Regions from separate parts of the Paenibacillus tundrae genome, predicted to be linked through region 1. Evidence: riboswitches for the same ligand, from Rfam matches in the RefSeq annotation. Region 1 holds a riboswitch; the other holds the start of a gene.
The links. Region 1 has a riboswitch for cobalamin ahead of V6W81_RS06910 (ABC transporter substrate-binding protein). Riboswitches for the same ligand answer to the same signal wherever they lie in the genome.
Positions count from the first base shown of each region.

Region 2: another riboswitch for cobalamin. It lies ahead of cobJ (precorrin-3B C(17)-methyltransferase); the one in region 1 lies ahead of V6W81_RS06910 (ABC transporter substrate-binding protein).

Region 1 covers NZ_CP145605.1:1,594,297-1,600,182, forward strand. Annotated here, with positions in the region: gene V6W81_RS06895 (adenosylcobinamide amidohydrolase) at 1-25, shown strand, start outside; gene cbiB (adenosylcobinamide-phosphate synthase CbiB) at 73-1,050, shown strand; gene V6W81_RS06905 (histidine phosphatase family protein) at 1,044-1,688, shown strand; cobalamin riboswitch at 1,848-1,997, shown strand; gene V6W81_RS06910 (ABC transporter substrate-binding protein) at 2,273-3,271, shown strand; gene V6W81_RS06915 (FecCD family ABC transporter permease) at 3,268-4,314, shown strand; gene V6W81_RS06920 (ABC transporter ATP-binding protein) at 4,422-5,210, shown strand; gene cobT (nicotinate-nucleotide--dimethylbenzimidazole phosphoribosyltransferase) at 5,253-5,886, shown strand, end outside.
Region 2 covers NZ_CP145605.1:6,043,156-6,049,041, forward strand. Annotated here, with positions in the region: gene cobJ (precorrin-3B C(17)-methyltransferase) at 1-1,815, opposite strand, end outside; cobalamin riboswitch at 2,151-2,340, opposite strand; gene V6W81_RS27030 (uroporphyrinogen-III synthase) at 2,670-3,494, opposite strand; gene V6W81_RS27035 (GerAB/ArcD/ProY family transporter) at 3,627-4,829, opposite strand; gene V6W81_RS27040 (hypothetical protein) at 4,876-5,097, opposite strand; gene V6W81_RS27045 (Ger(x)C family spore germination protein) at 5,090-5,886, opposite strand, start outside.

The DNA of each region.
Region 1 (5,886 bases):
ATGGAGCGGGAGGAACAACAAATAATGATACTAGAATTGAATCAATGGTTCTCTTCGTCATATTGGATCGGGATGACAGGAGCTTGGATCATTGTCGCAGCATACATATTAGATCGTTGTATCGGAGATCCGAGGTGGATTCCTCATCCAGTCATCGGTATGGGAAAAGCCATCTCCGCACTGGAGCGGGTTATACGATCTCGTGTCACTTCCAATCAAGGACTCAAAAAAGCGGGAATCTGGTTTCCGATCTTGATTGCAGGTGGTTCTTTTGCCGTGACTTGGGGACTGATCTATCTCCTTGCACATATTCATCCGATGGTTGCAGTGGTAGCTGAGGTCATATTGATTGCGACAACGATTGCTTCCAAAGGATTAAAGGATGCAGGGATGGACGTATATCGTCATCTCATCCAGGGAGATCTTCCTGCGGCGAGGCGCGCTCTTGGTATGATTGTAGGACGTGATACGGCGCATCTAGATGAACCTGAGATCGTAAGGGGAACGGTGGAGACGGTAGCTGAGAATATTGTGGATGCAATCGTGTCTCCTTTGTTCTACGCCCTTATTGGCGGCGCGCCGCTTGCCATGGCATATCGAGCCGTCAATACACTAGATTCCATGGTTGGTTACAAAAACGATAAATATCTGCATCTCGGCTGGGCATCCGCTCGTCTGGATGATTGGGCTAACTGGATTCCAGCTCGAATCACGGCTGTATTATTGATTAGTGGAGCATGGGTCATGAAGCTAGATGCAAGAAGGGCAGCACAGATGGTATCCCGGGATGCAAGACTGCATCCGAGCCCGAATAGCGGCTTTCCCGAGTCTGCCGTTGCAGGTGCACTGGGGATCAGACTGGGTGGGCATAACGTGTATCATGGTGTCTCGTCTTTTCGTGCATATATGGGAGAACCGACTCGCTTAATGGGTGCAGAGGATATCGTGCGAACGACCCGCCTCATGTTCTGGTCGGCAGGTTCCTTTGTCATCCTGTGTGTACTTGTTTCCCTCGTCATCTGGCTCGCTGGAGGTACATTACTGTGGTGATACCTAATAAAAAAAACATAATGCATTCGCGTGATCTCATTTTTATCCGTCATGGGACAACGTTATGGAATCAGGAAAAAAGATATCTGGGGCATACGGATATCGGCCTCCTGCCTGAAGCGAAGCAAGAGCTTGCTCCGCTCCGGGAGCAGCTTCAGAGCCTCTGTTGGAGCAAGCTGTACTCCAGTGATTTACTTCGCTGTCAGCAGACCCTCGCAAGCATCGCTCCCTTGCAGCGAGAACAGGCACATCTAGATGCACGCCTCAGAGAGATTGATTTTGGGGAGTGGGAGGGGAAGACGTATGATCAACTCCAACACATTCAGCAATATCGAGACTGGATTGATGATCCACAGAATGTGACACCACCGAAGGGGGAGTCATGGCAGGCATTTACTGCAAGGATTGATTCTTTTCTGAATACCTGCTTGTTGCACGATGCATTGTCCGAACCAGTAACGGTTGATGTACCTCAGATGGGTATCGTGACACATGGCGGTGTGATCCGATATGCTATATCTCGCCTAATCCCTGATCTGAACTTCTGGGATACGCAGGTTATTCCAGGCCAAGCCATTAAGGTCAGACTGGATTACGGGGCGAGCGGATGGGTAGGAAGCCAGGTTGCATTTCCTTGAATCGGCTTGTAAGGTTGTACAATATAACCTATAATCACAACAGACGTGTGACGATGCGTAGGGGCCTGATGGGTCTAATCAAGGATTAGATGCTCAACCATACGTATACAACTAATATGCTCAATTGAATGTTTAGATCATAAGCGACCAAGGGTTCCGTATGCATTGGAGTTGCATGGTTATGTGTATTCATACCATGTACGCAAACGGATGAAATAGGGAAGCTGGTGTAAATCCGGCACGGTCCCGCCACTGTGAATCAGGAATAATCCTGTAAGTCAGGTTACCTGCCCTGGACGTATAGACCGGTGTTCCTTCGAGGAAAGGACAGCGTTTCGGGCAGTGTTCTGTGTATGAACAGCGCAGGTGATTCATCATGCGTAGAGCACGCCATATGCGAGACGTTATCCCTGATCCTGTTGTAAGGATTGGGGATTTTTATTGTTCCAATATGAGTTCTTCACTCTCCGATAACGTGTAAATGTTGTAGTTCAACCTTATACAGGAACATCAAGACATGGGCATTTAGTTTTGAGCACGACACAGGATTAATAGAACAGATAGAGAAGGGGAGAATGAACACAATGAGTATCAAGAATTGGAAAAGCGTAGCGTCTCTGCTTAGTGCAGCGGCTCTGGCACTGGCTTTGGCTGGATGTGGCAATGCAACAACGAATGAGGGGTCAGGAGCATCACAGCAACCTGCACAGGAACAGAGTCAAGAACAGACAACAACGGATCTCAAGACACAATATCCAATTACCGTTACAGATGCAACGGGTGAGACATTCACGTTTGAAAAAGCACCAGCCAAAATTGTATCTGTATCTCCAGCGGAGACAGAGTCGTTGTTCGCCCTTGGATTGGACGAGCAGATCGTAGGTGTATCTGATTTTGATGATTACCCTGAAGCAGCTACAACGAAGCCCAAAATGGGCGGTGTTTCTAAACCGAATGAAGAGTCCATCATTGCAGCGGATGCAGACATTGTATTCACAGGTATTTCTATGAATGAAGAAGCGGTAAAGAAATTCCGTGACCTGGGGATTGTTATTTTCAAGACTGATCCAAAATCAGTAGATGATGTAGCGAACAACATTGAGACATTTGGTCAAATTACAGATACGCAGGAAAAAGCACAAGAGATCATCGCGAAGATGAAGCAAGATGTAACAGATGTTACTGAAGCGGTGAAGGCAGTTAAACCGGAAGAGAAGAAGAACGTATATGTTGAATTTTCCCCTGGCTGGACAGTGGGTAAAGGTGAGTTCATGGATGAGCTGATCACACTTGCTGGAGGAAACAACGTTGCTTCTGATTTGCAAGGCTGGAACGAAATTAATGAAGAAAATATCATTGCTGCGAACCCAGATGTAATTCTGTATGCCAATGATGTTATCGATGAGAATTCCAAAACACTGGATCAAATTATCAAAGCTCGTAGCGGCTGGGATCAGATTACCGCGGTAAAAGACGATGCGGTTATCGGTCTAGATGCCAACCTACTTAGTCGTCCAGGACCACGGGTAACCGAAGGTCTGAAAGCCGTAGCTAAAGCGATCTACCCTGATCTGTTCCAATGAGTAAAAAGCTAGCGGTGTACGGGACGGCTGGGATAGGACTACTTGTGTTGACGGTGCTGATCTGCACGGGCATTGGTTCAGTATCCTTGCCTGTCCGTGACATTGCAGGTATTCTGCTGCATCACATTCCGTGGATTGGGGATTGGATTACTCCCGATTGGAGCACAGCAGCAGAACAGATTATATGGAAGGTGCGATTCCCGCGGGTACTGCTTGCCGTGCTCGTGGGTGCCTCTCTAGCAATAGCGGGTGCTGGCTTCCAAGGGGTGCTTCGTAACCCTCTCGCAGATCCGTTTACGTTAGGCGTATCATCTGGTGCATCGGTGGGTGCAGCGTTTCTGATTTTCTTCGGATTACAATATGCATTAATCGGAATCTGGACCTTGCCTTTGGTTGCGTTCTTAACCGGCGTGTTGACGCTATGGTTCGTGCTGGCACTGGCTCGTGAGGGTCGAAAAATACCAACACATAGTCTGATTCTGGCGGGCGTGGTCATGCAAAGTTTCCTAGGGGCAGTTGTCTCCTTCCTATCGACCATGTCGAAACAGACGATTAATGAAATTATATACTGGACGATGGGAAGTCTGGCACTGCGTGGGTGGTCGTATACGGCCATCCTTTTCCCATATTTTCTGCTTGGTCTGATCTTCCTCTGGAGTCGTGCACGTTCGTTGAATGTGCTTGCTCTGGGAGAGCGTCAGGCGGCTCACATTGGAGTGCAGGTGGATGGATTGAAGCTATCGGTGCTGGCGGTTGGCACGCTGCTTACGGCAGGAGCCGTATCAGTGTCGGGCGTCATCGGATTTGTAGGACTTGTCATTCCGCATATTCTTCGACTGATCGTAGGGCCTGATTATCGTCTGCTGGTGCCACTATCTGCAATAGGCGGAGCCATATTCATGGTGTGGGCAGATACGATCGCTCGTACGGTATTGGCGCCAACTGAAATTCCGCTAGGCGTTGTTACCGCATTTGTCGGTGCACCGTTCTTCGCCTATCTTTTGCACAGAAATAAGAAGCTTCGTAAAGGGATGATGCCATGAGTAAAGACACGAACCAAATGGTGCATGCCAATCGGAATGAACTTAAGTTTATGGGGAAACAGGCAGATCCGAGCTTCAATGTTCAGCGCGACATCAGTAAACCTTTGATGGAAGTAGACGGGGCAGGTAAACGGTATGGTGAGCATCAGGCGTTAAATGGTGTGAGCTGGCAGATCGCAGAAGGCGATTGGTGGGGTGTTGTAGGTCCCAACGGAAGTGGCAAATCAACCTTGCTTCAACTATTGGCTGGCACGGAGTCGGTTAGTGAGGGCAGTATTCGACTGAATGGCAGGAATATCACTTCGTATAGCCGGAAGGATCTGTCTCGTATGATTGCTGTTCTGCAGCAGGATGGACTGCCTGCAATCTCATATCCCGTAAGGGATGTCGTGGAGATGGGGCGTTATCCTTACCAGAACTGGCTTGGCCGTGATTCTGGAGAAGGCGAGAAGATCGTTGATCGTGTGCTGGAGGAATTAGGTCTATCCGAGCTTGCGGATCGTCCTCTGGATGCACTCAGTGGAGGACAACGACAGCGAGTAGCCCTTGCTAAAGTGATGGCACAGGAACCAAGTATTCTTTTGTTAGATGAGCCTACAACGTTTCTGGATATTCGTTATCAGTTGCAATTTATGGAGTTATTATCGACATGGCGTCAAAGAAATCGAATTACGATTGTGGCAGTGCTGCATGATCTGAACCTAGCTGCGCAATTTTGTGATCATATTCTGGCTTTAAAAGAAGGCGAAAGTGCTGGCTCTGGAACCCCTCATGCACTGATGACCGAGGAACATATTCGAGAGATTTTCCAGGTAAACCCTGCGATGGTGAAGCATCCAGATCATGGCATTCCCCAGTTACTGCTGCGCCGGGAGCATGGAGAGCCGAAGAATTGATCGGGGTATTACCCACATATTGATGAAGGAAGTGCTAGTTGTATGCGTAATGAACAGGTGTTGGAGCAATTAATATGTCGAATCACTGGTCCTCATGAGCAGGTCGCGTCAGAAGCTGCAGCTCATGTGGATATCCTTACGAAGCCGCCAGGCAGTCTTGGCAAACTGGAGGAACTCGTTATTCGTCTAGCAGGCATTACGGGACAGAGTCGTCCTTGCTTGGAACGTCGAGCGGTGATCGTGATGGCAGCAGACCATGGTGTAGTTGCCGAAGGTGTCAGTGCATTCCCTGCTGAGGTAACACCACAGATGGTTCTTAATTTTCTGGCGGGCGGAGCGGCCGTTAACGTGCTTGCCCGGCATGCTGGGGCAGATGTGCTCTGTGTAGATATTGGAGTAAATGCTGATCTAGAACACCCTGAGCTCATCTCCCGCAAAGTCCGCAAAGGCACAGCTAATATGGCGAAAGGTCCGGCGATGACTCGGGACGAAGCAATCCAAGCAATCCTGGTTGGCGCCGAAGTGGTCGCGTCAGAAGTGGACAGAGGAACGCAGATATTTGTAACTGGAGAGATGGGGATTGGCAATACAACGGCAAGTGCTGCTGTAATGTGTGCTCTAACGGGAATATCACCGGCTTCGGCTGTTGGACGCGGAACGGGGATTGATGATGTTG
Region 2 (5,886 bases), 2.1 Mb from region 1:
TTCTCGATACTCTGCGACAATCCGTTCCACAATGCCGCCAATCTCATCTCCCGTAATGCCTTCAGCCACGGGTTGTGCAGGATGTGCATTACGTCCGAATTTCTTACCGCCAAGGAACAGGTCATACCCACCTTTGCGGTACACAATACCGATATCCTCAAGCACCGCACCATAACAAGCCATCCCACATCCATTGAGGGCAACGCTTGTTTCCTTCGGAGCATTTAATCCGCCAATAACGGCTTGCAAATGATTAGCCATCGGCACAGCATCATCCTTCTCCATGTCACAGAAGTCACATGCTTTCACTTTAATGACATCCCCGATCGGTACTACGATAAAATTAGCTGCCCGCAGCTCGTCTACCAGCTGATCCGGCTCAAAGGTTGGCACTCGCAAAATAATCTGGTGCTCTGGTGTATACTCCAGCTCCCCATCTTCACTCGCGCACTGTGCAAGCAGTGCCATCTGCACAGCAGTGAACTTCTTGTTGCCGACGCCAGGCGATACGCCAACTTCGAACAGCGGCGGCTTCTGCCCTGGTGCAGGCGCAGTGCGAACTGCCGTAGCGACTGCGGCCTGCGGTGCTTCGCCGCTCACGCCAGGCGCAGCAGGCGCCGCGCCCAGCCAGCGGCGAGCGGACTCGCCCGCCAGGGCACCGCCTACCGCGAGCCGCGTTAGCGCTTCCGCCGCCAGCGCAGCGGCGCCCGCTTGCGACGCAGCAACCGCTACGCGCGGCGCGGCTTCTGCCGGCACTGACGCTGGCCGCTCGCCAGCGAGCACGGCGGTGCCGCCGCCAGCCGGGTGCGATGCCTGCGCAGCAGAGGCTCCTGCACCGGCAGGCGGCTGGCTCTGCGGAGCTGGGCCTGTTCCGGCGCTAACGCCGGGCATGGCTGGCTCCGCCTGGGGCTTTGCGGCTTGTGCTTCGCGAGCCGCGTCCGAGCCCGCTACCTCACCAGAGGTGGTAGCGCGGGCTTCTCTTGCGCCGAGCGACCATGGCTCGGCTTCGGTGCGAAGTCGCTCATGAGGTCTGAGCGACTGTTCTGCGGTATTCAGCGTATATTTGCGCTGATACCCACGCGGAGTGACCATGAGCCCTTCGTACATCATGGTCGAGGAGTTACCGATGATCACCGTGGTCAGCATACCGATCTCATGATTAAGCATGTCTTCCAGGGTAGTCATGACAACGTCCTGACGATCCCGGTAAGCGCTTTTGACCAATCCAACTGGAGTCTTGGGATCACGGTAACGAAGCAGCATTTCCTGTGTCTCGACAATTTGACGTGTTCTCCGCCCACTGCGCGGGTTATAGAGTGCAATAACAAAGTCTGCTGATGCCGCTGCTTCAACCCGGCGAATAATCGTATCCCATGGGGTAAGGTGGTCACTTAAGCTGATCGTACACGCATCATGCATCACCGGTGCGCCAAGTAGCGATGCACAGGAATTGATAGCCGATACACCTGGGATGACTTCAACGGCAACGCCACTCTCAGGCTTCCATCCCTGTTCCATCAACACCTCATAGACTAGACCTGCCATACCGTATACACCGGCGTCACCACTGGAGATTACCGCAACAATTTTGCCCATTTCGGCCTGTCTAACCGCTTCTTGAGCCCGGCTTACTTCCTCTGTCATCCCCGTCCGCACGATCGCTTGTCCGTTTAATAACGGCCGAATGAGATCGACATACGTGTTGTAGCCGATGATAACCTCACTCTCCTGAAGCGCCTCCAGTGCACGATTCGTAATATGTTCCATCGCGCCTGGGCCAAATCCGATGACCAGCAACTTACCTTGACCTTGCATCGCTTCTCCTCCTCCATCACCCTGAGTAAACCTACACATTCCATAATTCCGTTCAGCAACTTCTATATAAATAGGCTTCATGAAACAGCTTTTTGTTCAAAAATGGATAAGTACATTCGATCCACAACGATTCATTTCTCATTCTCTTAAAATCAAAAAAATCCCATCCTACAATCGGATGGGATACGTATGTACGTACACTCAAGAAAACAACTACAACACTTGAATACACAGAGTCGTCGAGTTGTTGAATACGCCAAATAAAAGGCCTACCAGGCGAACCGTCTGTCCGCCTGTTTCCTGATTATTCGTACACCTTTCCTTTCCGCGAAGGGTTTGGTGACACATGCAAGGTAGGTCTCCTGGCTCTGGATCATCAGCTTCTTCTTCTGTCTTCCCCGAATAACGAGTGACTTCAATCAAAAAAGAGCTTCACCATTACAGTGGCGGGACCGCTCGGGATTTGCACCCGATTCCCTGTTACCTCTTGCTTGACGCAAGAGCACCTTGCTTGTTTTCAATATGTAATTCAGCATACTATCCACGAGATCGGTCAGATCAAACCTGATAATGTTGAACGTTCCCCGTATAGGCTGGAATGAGCACCATGCCAAATCATTTGTTTGTATCATAACATCGCTCAGGAAAAAATGTCCATGTTTAAGATCAGGATAAACCGCTTACCTTTTCTCCAAACTTTAGAATAAATCCATTCACGAAACTAGAGAACAGCAAAAATCCTGACCCATGCAATGGATCAGGATAACGTATATAGAAGTACGGTATGGTCTACAACAAGTACGTCCGTTTTACGGTGTCTATCGATATCTCTTCATACCTATTATGATTTGAAGTTATGCTTTGTCTACTTGTGCAGCAGCATAATAACGTCCTAGCTCCACGATCAGGGCACCCATCTTCTCTTCTTCTGGCACAACAAGTGCCTCAATGCCCTCTTCACGCATCGCATTCGCCGTCACTTTACCTACAGAAGCAGGAACGACCCCTTCACGAAAGGCCTGCAGCATCTGCTCTAGCTTCCCTTGGGATGTGGCATATGCCGTCAAAAAGCGAACTTGGGGTCCACTTGTAAAAGCTACTGCATCAACCTCACGATTCACAATCTCATTCAATAGCTGTTCCAACTCATGATCCTCTGGAGGGACGTGGCGGTAAGGCAATACTTGTCGAACCTCTGCACCTTGCTCTTGCAGCCAGTTTACCAGCTTCGGTGCTGTCTCACCATGTAGCTGTAGTATTACTTTTTTCCCTGCAAGATCATGTGATTCCAATTCCCGAATCAACCCATCTGTACTGCCATCATCATCCCGAACTAATGGATTGAGCTTCCGCTTGCGAAGTGCATTCACCGTCTTGTATCCACGCGCTGCAATGGATGATTCAGATAAAGAGTCCAATAATTGACCCGCAACTTCCATATCCTCTGCCATATCAAATAGCGCATCCAAACCCATACCTGTTGTCAGTACAGCCCAATCCGGTGTATCAGAGATCCAAGATACGAGGCCATCGCGAATATTCCGATCATCCAAAAACACGGTTCCCTGTGCAGGTCGCACGAGTGGGATTCCACCCATTTTCTCGACGAGCAGGGACATTTCCTTCGATTTGCGTGGTCCTGTAAGTGCTACACGTATGCCTGCCAAATGTTGAGCCATTCAAGTTCCCCCCAGTTCGTTCAGCCGAACGTTCTTCAGTCTGACTACAGTATACAGGGTAGTCCTGTGGAGGGAAACCTTGTTCATGCCATTTGGTGCATGTTCAGCTATAACGTTTTTTTATGAAAAGGATCAGGAAGGCTGAAGCTCTCCCGTTTGATGATCTGTATCCTCATCACTTTTCTTCGGATCTTTCGAAGTGGATTCTTTTGAATCCGGCTTATGCTTCTGTCCTCCACTATTGCCACTATCCTTAGCTGCAGAGGGTTGTCGATCTTGTTTGCGAGGATGCAGAAACAGAAATATTAGAATCGGTAACAGCACCTCAAACAAAATGGCGACCCACGTCCATTCTCTAGTAAATCGAAAGAGTTGAATTGCATTCCGGAAGAACCAGAACGCACAGACAAAACCAAGCAAAGCAATCGGCCCAGTTAACACCTTACCGGATACTTTTGGAATCATTCGTTTCATCCCCCAGCAGATAAAGTAGAGATCAAACGCAATTTTCGTAATCATGGTCGGTAGTGTTGCCGCAGCTAACGCTAGATCAAACCGATCAAGAAAGTCACTCACTTGTAGCTGCCTCGCTAATTCATACGAAGGATATACTAGCCTCGATGCAATAGGAACCCCAATCGATGTGATCGTTTCAACCAGGATTAGCATCATTAACAGCGCAGCAATCGTTACTCCCCAGAACACGGATTTAAACCGAAAGTCACTGCCTTTCACCACAAACGGCAAGGCCACCATCTCTCCGAAAAAGGACATGAGGTACCAACTACCCTTGCCAACACCGCCCATATCGATATCAAAATACGGCATCAAATTATCCAAGTCGATCTGCTGGATGAGCATAAAGGGGACGATGATGGAATTCACCAGAAATAATGTGATGTACAGCTCTGACATCCCGATTAACGAGCCCAGCCCACCCCTTACAATAAATACAGCCATGACCATCAGCGTTAGAATGATGATGGATATCGGTGTAGTCTCTAGCAAGGTGATGCTAACGTAGTCACCAATTAACCGAATATCCCGAGCAAATATGAAAAGGAAAAACATGATGTACAACAGAGCCGTCACCCGACCCATAAACGGATGTCGTACAACGAGTGATTCAAATAAATCTTGATTCGGAAACCGCCGCTGGACTCGACTCAACATCCACAAAACAGAAATCATCACCAAAAACACGGGTATATAAGACAGATACGCATGCTGTTCAGCATAATAGATCGCCTGTGCATGCGGCTGTATCAATGTAGTCGTGATACTAAGCAGCATGACCAACAGAATCAGTTGACGATGGGTGACTGCCTGATTCATAACATGTCTCCTTTCTTACGGATATGATCATCCCGGTTGAAATCAATTAAGGTAGTGGCAACCAGTGTTGAATGAAGTGGGTTAGCCATACAGAAATGAAGAACGTTTTGCTTAAATGGGTGACGTAGAAAAAGATCCCCGTACTAAACCCAATGATGCTATACGATATCCAGCGATTAATCGCCGCCGCCTGCTTCAGATGTTTGAAGTCCATCAAGAGCACGAGCACAACCATGAACAAATAGGTGAAGAGAAGTGGTTTAATCATGAACGATCTCCTCCTCACCAACACCAATCGGTTTGTTCACAATGCCAACATTTTCAATGATGATATGTGGCTCAACGATCACTTTCACGTCAGGGTACACATCGCTCCAGCGATCCTTCATCTTCTCCCATTCTTTGGGGAGCTGCTGATGAATAGACCGACCAAGACCGAGGATATCCGCATTGTATTTGGTTTGTATTAGTCGTACACCTTCATCAATGTCCTGCTTGATCTTCGCGTGAACAGCTTCAGTTAATTTCGTAAGCTCGCTCTCTCGGAGGTCGCCATAATTGGATTCGTTATCAACCAATACTCCCTTGGCATACATTTTGATGGTCACGGTGACTTCTCCATTTTTAATCTGAGGATCAAACGCAGAATTGTTCTCATTCAGCTTAACGAACAGGTTTCCTTCCCCGCGGGGAGCCTTGATCATAACTTCCGGGGCATTGGCTTCACCCATCGCCAGAATCAGTGCGTCCGCAGCTTCCTTTTCAACCATACCCACCAGCTTGTCTTTCTTGAAAACCGCTAGCCCATCCAGCTTAATATTGGTTTTGACGTTCTTCCAGTCTTTAGGAACATTCTCGACTACGGAAGCGATGGGAAGAAACGGATCTATGCCTTCGGCAAGAATGGCATCGATAAAAATTTTGAGCGAACGAGGCGTACGCATGTTCAGGAAGCACAGCTCACGCACCATCTCTGAAGGGAACTTCTCGATAGGTGCATCTGTATCCAAAACCTTATAAGCAGGACCCCTCGTTACAATAGGCATCGCTGACAGAC